2 regions of the Paenibacillus sp. PAMC21692 genome follow, and region 2 is predicted to be linked to the other one. Evidence: riboswitches for the same ligand, from Rfam matches in the RefSeq annotation. Region 2 holds a riboswitch; the other holds the start of a gene.

Region 1 (4,659 bases), 1.8 Mb from region 2:
GCCGGCTTCGGCAATCTCATCCACAAAAAATATCCGAAGTTATGGAAGCAGGAAGTCTCGAACTGGAGAGAGACTTTCCCGGCGACGACAGTATCGGTTAATGTGTCTTTCAAACTGTCCACAACCGGATCAAGCGGCAACAACTTTAAGCAAATACAGGAGGATACGGGCAAGTAGCGAGGCGCCGGAATCGAATGAAGGGAGGGATGGCTTTGCGACAGCAAATCGGCAAGAGTCAGCTTGCGCTGCTGATTATATTGTTCCTGATCGGCAGCACGCCGCTGTTCGAGCTTGGCATCAAAGCGAAACAAGACTCATGGATCGCCATGGCAATTGCCGCGGCGACGGGACTTCTATTGACGACCATTTATCTGTTTATTCAGCGAAGAGCGCCGGATGCTGGCCTTGGGGAACTGTTGAAAATCCATTTCGGCAAACCGATCGGCGCCGCGCTGGGCTGCGTTTTTGCGTTGTGGTTCGCATACGAATGCATGAGGAACGTACGGGATGTCGGCGAGCTGACGTCCGTAGCTCTGCTGCAATTTACGCCGCAATGGGCGATTATGTTGTGCATCCTGCTTGTTGCGGCATATACGGCTAGCAAAGGCGTGGAAGTATTTGTTCGGGTCGTGCAGATGTTGTTCCCGATTGCAGCCGGTAGCTACCTCATCATTGTATTCCTGCTGTTCTTTAGCGGCGTCGTGAAACTGGACCAGATCCTTCCCATCATGGAAAATGGACCTTTGCCCGTACTCCAAGCGGCTTTTCCTGATCTTATTTCCTTTCCGTTCGGGCAGCTCTTCGTCATGTTCGTTTTCTGGAGTCTGGTCAATGAAAAAAAATCGATAACCAAAATTACGATATGGTCGCAAGGCGGCGTATCCCTGTTCCTTATCTTCATGAATATGCTGATTCTATGCGTGCTGGGTCCGGCGCTTGCCGGCGCTACCTCATTGCCGCTGCTGCAAGCTGTGCAACTGATCCGGTTGGCCAATTTCTTGGAACGCCTCGACGTCATCGTGACCTTGCTTCTGTTTATCGGACTGTACGTGAAGATAACGGCTCTGTACCTTGCTTCCGTATTCGTCTTTCACAGCTCGACAGGCATCGAGACCCGTAATCTGCTGCTCCCCATCGGAGTCGTCGTCTATGCGATGTCGTTTATGGAGCCCATTAATACGTTTCATATTTGGCTGGGACTCGACGTGACGTTGAAGATGATGCCCATCTTCCAGGTCGCCATTCCGCTGATCATGGTTGTGATCGGAGTGCGGAAGCGGTATAAAAAGTTGCCGGCGAGCGAATAGAACGATAAACATGGGAAAATAATGCTGGCATTACCCGCGGAGTCTGCTATAATTGGTTACGTAATTGACGAAACCGAATATGCTCCGGGGAGCTGGTTAGGCCGGCTGAGAGGGAATGACAACATTCCGACCCGTATACCTGATCCGGATAATGCCGGCGTAGGAACGTGAAGCGAGCGCTTCTTCGTGATTTGGCGTACAGTCGTTGGGACTGCGCGCGAATCTTGATGCCAAGCGCGTACCAAGCCGATTGCAACTCGCCCTCCTGAATCAGGAGGGCGAGTTTTTTTGGAATAAGGGGAAGAGCAGGAACGTCAATCCAGAAGACATAGAAGGCGGAGAGGGGAAGTACGCATGCTGCACAAGAAGAAGGGATTATGGGGAAGAGGGCTCACGGCGACGGTGCTGGCCTTGACGTTGACGATCGCCGGTTGCGGCGGCAACGAGCCGGAAGGCGATGGCGGCGCTGGTGGCGAGAAGGAGCTTAAGAAGGTGAAGGTCGTTCTCGATTGGACGCCGAACACGAATCATACGGGATTATATGTCGCTCGGGACAACGGTTTCTTTGAGAAGCACGGCCTGGACGTCGAGATTATTCAGCCGGGACAAGACGGCGCCGATGCGATGGTCGCTTCCGGCGATGCCGCGTTCGGCGTCAGCTACCAGGAGTCGGTCACGATGGCCCGCATCGCTGGCGTGCCGATCGTCTCCATCGCCGCGGTCATTCAGCATAACACCTCGGGTTTCGCCTCGCCGAAGGCGAAAGGCATCGATTCGCCCAAAAAATTTGAAGGACAGCGTTATGGCGGCTGGGGAGCTCCGGTAGAAGAATCCGTCATCGACGCCCTTATGCAGGCGGACGGAGGCGATGTCAGCAAGGTCGACATTATGAGCATCGGCGACAGCGACTTCTTTGCGGCCGTGGAGCGGGATATCGATTTCGCTTGGATCTACTATGCCTGGACTGGCGTCGAGGCAGAGCTGCGCGGCGAAGAGCTGAACATGGTTTATCTGACGGACTACAGCGACAAGCTGGATTATTATACGCCGGTCTTGGTGACGAACGAGGAGCAGATCCAGTCGGATCCCGAGACGGTGAAGGCGTTCGCGGCGGGAGCGGCCGAAGGTTATCAATTCACGATCGCCAATCCGGAGGATGCGGCTGAAGTGCTGATCAAGGCGGAGCCGGATCTGAACGCGGATCTTGTGCGTGCCAGCCAGAAGTGGCTCAGTCCGAAGTATCAGGACGACGCGCCGCGCTGGGGCGAGCAGAAGCTGAGCATATGGGAGAATTACGCAAACTGGATGTTCGATCATGGACTGCTCGAGGGCAAGCTGGAAGCAGAGAAGGCGTTCACGAACGAGTTCCTGCCGGAATAACGGGAGTAACGGGAGTCAGGCATATAAGGACGGATCGACCAATGAAGCGGATGCTCCGGTCGGATTTGAAGATAACTTCGGAGAGGGGAACAAACAGATGGCAAACGCGCTGGTAAGCATTCAAATATTGCCGAGCACGCCGGGAGGGGCAAGCGTCCTTCCTTTCGTGGATCGCGCTATCGATATCATTAAAGAGTCGGGCGTAACTTATCGGGTGGCTCCGCTGGAGACGACGATGGAGGGGGAGCTGTCCGAGCTGCTGAACATCGTACAGCGAATGAACGAAGCGATGACGGAGATGGGCTGCGCTTCGGTCATTTCCCAGATTAAAATATATTACAATCCGGAAAATGGCGCCTCCATGGGCCGACTGCTGGAGAAATACCCGGATGGCCAGTAGGAAAAAGTCCGGAACGGGAGCGTGGGCCAAGCTATGGCCGCCCGTGCTTACGCTGGGCGCTCTGATCGCGCTTTGGCAGGCATCCGCCTCGCTGGGAATCGTGGATGCCTGGCGCATCCCGGCTCCGTCGGCGGTTGTACTGGAGGCGATCGAGATCTGGCCGCGCCTCATGGCGCATACGTGGGCGACGCTGAAGCTAATGATGCTGGGCTTTACGGGCGGTTCGGCGGCGGGCTTTGCGCTCGCCGCTTTGCTGCATCTGCTGCCGGGAGTGCGCAGAGGCGTCTACCCGCTGCTCATCCTGTCTCAGAACGTGCCCGTCGTCATTTTGGGACCCATCCTGACGATGTTGTTCGGCTATGGCACGCTGCCCAAGACGCTGCTCGTCATGCTCGTCTGTTTCTTTCCCGTATCGGTCGCCATGCTGTCGGGTCTTGCCAGCGCGGATGCCGGACTGCGTCATTATATGCGCATGATCGGAGCGGGCAAGGCGGAGCTGTTCTGGAAGCTGGAGCTTCCCAGCGCCGCCGTTCATCTGTTCTCCGGCCTCAAGATTGCCGCGACGTACAGCATGTTAGGGGCGGTCATCGCCGACATGCTGGCCCCGAAGCTTGGCCTCGGAGGTTTTATGGTTCTGTCCTCGCGCGGATTCATGCCGGAGCGGGCGTTCGCCGCCGTTATTCTGATCATTATCGTAAGCATGGTCATGTTCGGACTCGTAACGTGGGCGGAACGAATCGTCATTCGCTGGCGTCCGCCGGTCAAGGAAGGGGGAGAGCGGCATGAAGCTTGAAGTAAATGGCGTTGGCATAAGCTTCGGAACAAAGGAAGTGCTGCGCGACCTGACCTTGCGAGTGGAGGACGGAGAGTTCGTCTCGCTGATCGGACCATCAGGCAGCGGCAAAACAACGCTGTTCGGCGTTATTGGCGGGCTTCGGCAGCCGGATGCGGGAGAGATCCGCATCGAGGGCCGCATCACGACCGGCGAGCGCGGCCATGTTGCTTATATGCCGCAGCAAGCCGCCCTGCTTCCTTGGCGATCCGTCTCCGGCAATATCGAGATGGCGCTTAAGATCGCCGGCATCGACAAGGGGACGGCGAAGGCCATGACGTTGGAATGGCTCTCACGCGTGGGACTGGCGGAGTATGCGGGAGCTTATCCGCATGTGCTGTCCGGCGGAATGCAGCAGCGCGTCTCGTTTTTGCGCGCGCTTTTGTCGCCGCGTACGCTGATGCTGCTCGACGAACCCTTTGGAGCGCTGGATGCTTTGACGCGGCTTCATATGCAGAAGTGGCTCCTGTCGATCTGGGAAACGCATCGCAAGTCGGTACTGCTCGTCACGCACAGCATCGAAGAGGCGCTTTACCTTTCCGACCGGATTATCGTTCTGTCCGCATCGCCTGCAACCGCGGCAGACGAGATCGTCGTGCCGTTTGAGCGGCCGCGCCGGGAGGATCTGTGGACCGACCCCAGATTTAATGAATTGAAGGCTCGCATCTACGGACATCTGCAGGGCGACGGAAAGGCGGTGGATGATCTTGTCTGATAGCTTTCCCGTCGTGGATGCTCAC
Region 2 (4,659 bases):
GTCGGAGTAAACGACGAAGAGACGGACGTGCCGCTTGTGTCAGGCATTTAACTGAACGCCGAGCCATTGATGCTTGCATTTACCGCAATGCAGCGATGGTTGTTTCAAGAGGCCCACAAGGCCTCTTTTTTCTGTCGGCTTTTGGATGAAGTCGATCCGGGCAACGTTTTTACACCATTTTATTTGCTTCCTCAAACGTCTCACATTACAATAATAGAAGATATGATGGCAAGCGGACTTTTTGAACAACCTCTAGAACGGAAGTTAGGTGCTGAAAGCTGATGAAACCGATGAACAAGCTGGATACGATATTGCCGCATTTGGGCATAACATCCCGCGACATACTGCCTCCTTTGACTCCCTCCAATGACCCTTGGGATCCGCTTAACTCGCTTAAGCAATTCGGTCGCCATGTACTGACAAGCGTCGAGATGACGGTTACGAATTTATGCAATATGCGCTGCGAGCACTGTGCCGTAGGCGATACGCTGGTCATGATGGAGCCAGCCAAAATTCCGCTGGACAACATGCTGCGCCGTCTGGACGAGGTCGAGCATCTGCAGACGATCAGCATTACGGGCGGCGAGCCCACCTTCTCGGAACGTACCGTCAAGGAATATATGCTGCCGCTTCTGCAATACGCGAGAAGCCGGGGCGTTCGCTCACAGATTAACTCCAATGTAACTTTGCCTTATAACAGGTACGAGCTTTTGGCTCCTTACCTCGACGTTATGCATATCTCGTTTAACTACACGTCGGCGCAGGACTTCCATGAGATCGGCTTCGCCAAAGCGGGCCATGCCGTCTCCAAGGAAGCGGCAGCCAAGCTGTACGGACGAATGATCGACAACGCCAAGCGGCTCAGCGATGCAGGCGTGCTCGTGTCCGCCGAATCCATGATCAATTATCGGACGCATGAAAAGATCGATCAAATTCATGAGCTGATTCTCGAGATGGGCTGTCAGCGTCATGAGGTTCATCCCATGTATCCAAGCTCATTCGCCCGCGATCTGCCCGTCATTACGAAGGAGCAGATGCGCAAAGCGGTAGAGCTGCTGCTGGATCGCCGCGATCCGTCGGTCTGGATGCTGTTCGGCACGTTGCCTTTCTACCAATGCAGCGACGATGCAGAGGATCGTAGACTGCTCAGAAGATTGGCGGGCGAGCCTAACGTGACGGTCAGGAACGATCCCGACGGACGGAACCGTCTCAACGTCAACTTGTTCACGGGCGACGTGTTCGTCACCGACTTCTCCGACGTGCCGGCGTTCGGCAATATCTCGACGTCCCGCCTCGACGACGTATTCGGCAAGTGGCTGGACCACAAGCTCGCCCGAAGCGTAAATTGTTATTGTCCCGCAGCCGCTTGCTGCGGTCCCAACCTGCTTGTAAAGGATATGTATTACGGCGACGTCGATTTTCACATGCGCGAAGCCAAGCTTGAATAGAAATAGAGGAAGGAGGGATAACCCGCATGTCTATAAGGACAATCGTGCTTATCGCGGTAGGTTTGCTGCTTATTTATTTGATGTTCACCGTAGGCGCGCCGTTCTTGCTTGCATTGATCGTAGCGATCTTTCTGGAGCCGCTGACCGTATTCCTGATGAAGCGATTCCGGCTCAACCGGCTGGTGTCCGCCGTCATATCCAGTACATTGTTCACGGTCATTCTCGTCGGTCTCATCGTGTTGCTGGGAATGAAGATTATCGCGGAGCTGATTGCATTTCTGGAGAAGGTGCCGAATTACTTCGAAAATGCAAGCACTTTTGTCGACAACCTGCTCGTTGACGCCAGAGGGCTGTACCAGAATCTTCCTCCGGACGCCATCGCGACGCTGGAAGAATATCTGATGAGCCTAACGAACACGATTACTTCGATGGTAGGCAAGCTGTCATCGACGGTCTTGGGTTTTGCTTCGACGCTCCCGGGCATGTTTATCTTCTTTATCGTCTTCCTGGTTGCCGTCTACATGTTCAGCTTTAGCCTTAATACGATGAAGGCATCCGTCTTGTCCTTCTTCGACGAATCGTCGCGTTCCCAAGTGGACCAGGTGCTGAACAATCTGCGCAAGTCGATCTTCGGCTTCCTGCGCTCCCAGATTATTCTTAGCGGCATGACCTACATACTCTCGCTGATCGGTTTGCTCATACTTGGCATCAAATATCCTATGGCTATCGCGCTGCTCATCATTATCGTGGATATTTTGCCTATTTTGGGCACAGGCTCCGTGCTTGTCCCATGGGCATCTTATCTGCTGCTGACTGGCGATATCTATACCGGTATCGGGCTGATTGTGTTGTTCCTCGTCATTACGGTATTCCGCCGCATCGTGGAGCCGAAGATTTTGGGAGATTCCGTCGGTATCGGCGCGCTTCCGGCACTGATCAGCCTCTATGTAGGCTTTAAGCTAGTCGGCGTTATCGGCGTATTTATCGGTCCGCTCGTCGTCATTATTTATATGGCGGCAAGGCAAGCGGGACTGTTCCAGCAGAAGATCAAGCTGTAAGTGTTCGGGGAAGTTAGGGTTGACAGCAGCAGCGAGCACGAAGTATAGTCAAACAAGGAAATCCACTAGGGGCGCCGAAAGGCTGAGATAAAGCGATTGCTTTGGTCCCTTTGAACCTGATCTGGGTCATGCCAGCGTAGGAAAGTGGGACATAGGATACCGGCTTGCCGGTCGCCGAAGGCAACTTCGCCGGCTTTGTGCAAGCCTAAGTATCAACGTCATTGCGCGTCTGCGTGAGTGGCGTCGACCATTAACTTTCTTATATGTTGAGTATGCCTCCAGGTGGAATTCCACAAATTCCATGAGGAGGTTTTTTGTTATGCCGATTATGACAACGCCATTGCCGGGAAGCCGCAAGGTCTATGTAGAAGGGAGTCATTCTTCCATTCGCGTCCCGATGCGCGAAATAGCGCTGACTCCCAGCCAGTCGAGAAGCGGAGAGGAGACGCCGAACGAGCCGGTGCTCGTCTACGATGCGAGCGGGCCATATACGGATACGGGCTACCTGGCCGACGTCAGAAAGGGGCTGCCGCCGCTTCGTGAAACATGGATCGTGGATCGCGAGGATGTCGAGCGATATGAAGGACGCGAGGTGAAGCCCGAGGACAACGGCTTCGTATCCGAGGAGAGAGCCAGGACGAGAGGCGCCGAGATATTTCCGAACCTGGATCGCAAGCCGCTTCGGGCGAAGGAAGGACGCAATGTGACGCAGCTTCATTACGCCAGACAAGGCATTGTTACGCCGGAGATGGAGTACATCGCGATACGCGAAGGGATGGAGCCGGAATTCGTAAGGGACGAAGTGGCAAGGGGGCGGGCAATTATTCCCGCGAACATCAATCATCCCGAATGCGAGCCGATGATTATCGGACGAGGGTTCCATGTAAAGATCAATGCCAACATCGGCAACTCCGCCGTTGCCTCCTCCATCGAGGAAGAGGTAGAGAAGATGACGTGGGCGACCAGATGGGGAGCCGATACGATCATGGATCTGTCGACAGGCAAGAACATCCATACGACCCGGGAATGGATCGTGCGCAATTCGCCGGTTCCGGTAGGGACCGTGCCGATCTATCAGGCGCTAGAGAAGGTGAACGGCAAAGCGGAGGATCTCAGCTGGGAGGTATTTAGAGATACCTTGATCGAGCAGGCGGAGCAAGGCGTCGACTACTTCACGATCCATGCGGGCGTATTGCTTCGGTACATCCCGCTGACGGCCAAGCGCGTAACGGGGATCGTATCTCGCGGCGGCTCTATTATGGCAGCCTGGTGTCTGGCTCATCACAAGGAGAACTTCCTGTATACGCACTTCGAAGAAATCTGCCTCATCATGAAGCGTTACGACGTGTCGTTTTCGCTTGGCGACGGCTTGCGGCCAGGCTCCATCGCGGATGCCAACGACGATGCGCAATTCGCGGAGCTCGATACGCTGGGAGAGCTGACGAAGATTGCCTGGAAACATGACGTGCAAGTGATGATTGAAGGTCCCGGGCATGTACCGATGCATTTGATCAAAGAAAACATGGACCGCCAACTGGAAGTATGCGACGAAGCGCCGTTCTACACGCTGGGTCCGCTGACGACCGACATCGCGCCGGGCTACGACCATATTACGTCCGCGATCGGAGCGGCGATGATCGGCTGGTTCGGCACGGCGATGCTCTGCTACGTAACGCCGAAAGAGCATCTGGGGCTGCCGAACAAGGAAGATGTCAAGGAAGGCGTTATCACTTACAAAATCGCTGCCCACGCGGCGGATTTGGCCAAAGGCCATCCTCGCGCGAAGCTGCGGGACGATGCACTCTCCAAAGCGCGCTTTGAGTTCCGCTGGCGCGATCAGTTCCATCTATCGCTTGATCCCGAGCGGGCGATGTCGTACCACGACGAGACGCTGCCGGCCGAAGCGGCCAAGTCGGCGCATTTCTGCTCCATGTGCGGTCCCAAATTTTGCAGCATGCGCATCACGCAGGACATCCGGGAATATGCGGCGCAGAACGGTCTCGATACGGAGGAAGCGATCGAAGCGGGGCTCAAGGAGAAGTCGGCCGCATTTAAGGCCGGAGGCAACGAAATCTATGCGTGACGGGATGGCCGGCGGAGGAGGAGGCGGAGCTCCCGCTGCCATTGCCGGCGCGGGGGGGCAACCGGCCGAC

Evidence for each region. Region 2 has a riboswitch for thiamine pyrophosphate ahead of thiC (phosphomethylpyrimidine synthase ThiC). Riboswitches for the same ligand answer to the same signal wherever they lie in the genome.
Region 1: it holds a riboswitch for thiamine pyrophosphate, as region 2 does, so the genes downstream of both, H7F31_RS18600 (ABC transporter substrate-binding protein) here and thiC (phosphomethylpyrimidine synthase ThiC) in region 2, are expected to answer to the same signal.

Annotation. Positions count from the first base shown of each region.
Region 1 covers NZ_CP060293.1:4,684,133-4,688,791, forward strand. The annotation lists gene H7F31_RS18590 (Ger(x)C family spore germination protein) at 1-177, shown strand, start outside; gene H7F31_RS18595 (GerAB/ArcD/ProY family transporter) at 213-1,307, shown strand; TPP riboswitch at 1,383-1,491, shown strand; gene H7F31_RS18600 (ABC transporter substrate-binding protein) at 1,662-2,687, shown strand; gene H7F31_RS18605 (thiamine-binding protein) at 2,785-3,087, shown strand; gene H7F31_RS18610 (ABC transporter permease) at 3,077-3,880, shown strand; gene H7F31_RS18615 (ABC transporter ATP-binding protein) at 3,870-4,634, shown strand; gene H7F31_RS18620 (TatD family hydrolase) at 4,621-4,659, shown strand, end outside.
Region 2 covers NZ_CP060293.1:6,437,681-6,442,339, reverse strand. The annotation lists gene H7F31_RS26210 (HD-GYP domain-containing protein) at 1-51, shown strand, start outside; gene yfkAB (radical SAM/CxCxxxxC motif protein YfkAB) at 291-1,448, shown strand; gene ytvI (sporulation integral membrane protein YtvI) at 1,475-2,506, shown strand; TPP riboswitch at 2,564-2,666, shown strand; gene thiC (phosphomethylpyrimidine synthase ThiC) at 2,826-4,589, shown strand; gene H7F31_RS26190 (ThiF family adenylyltransferase) at 4,582-4,659, shown strand, end outside.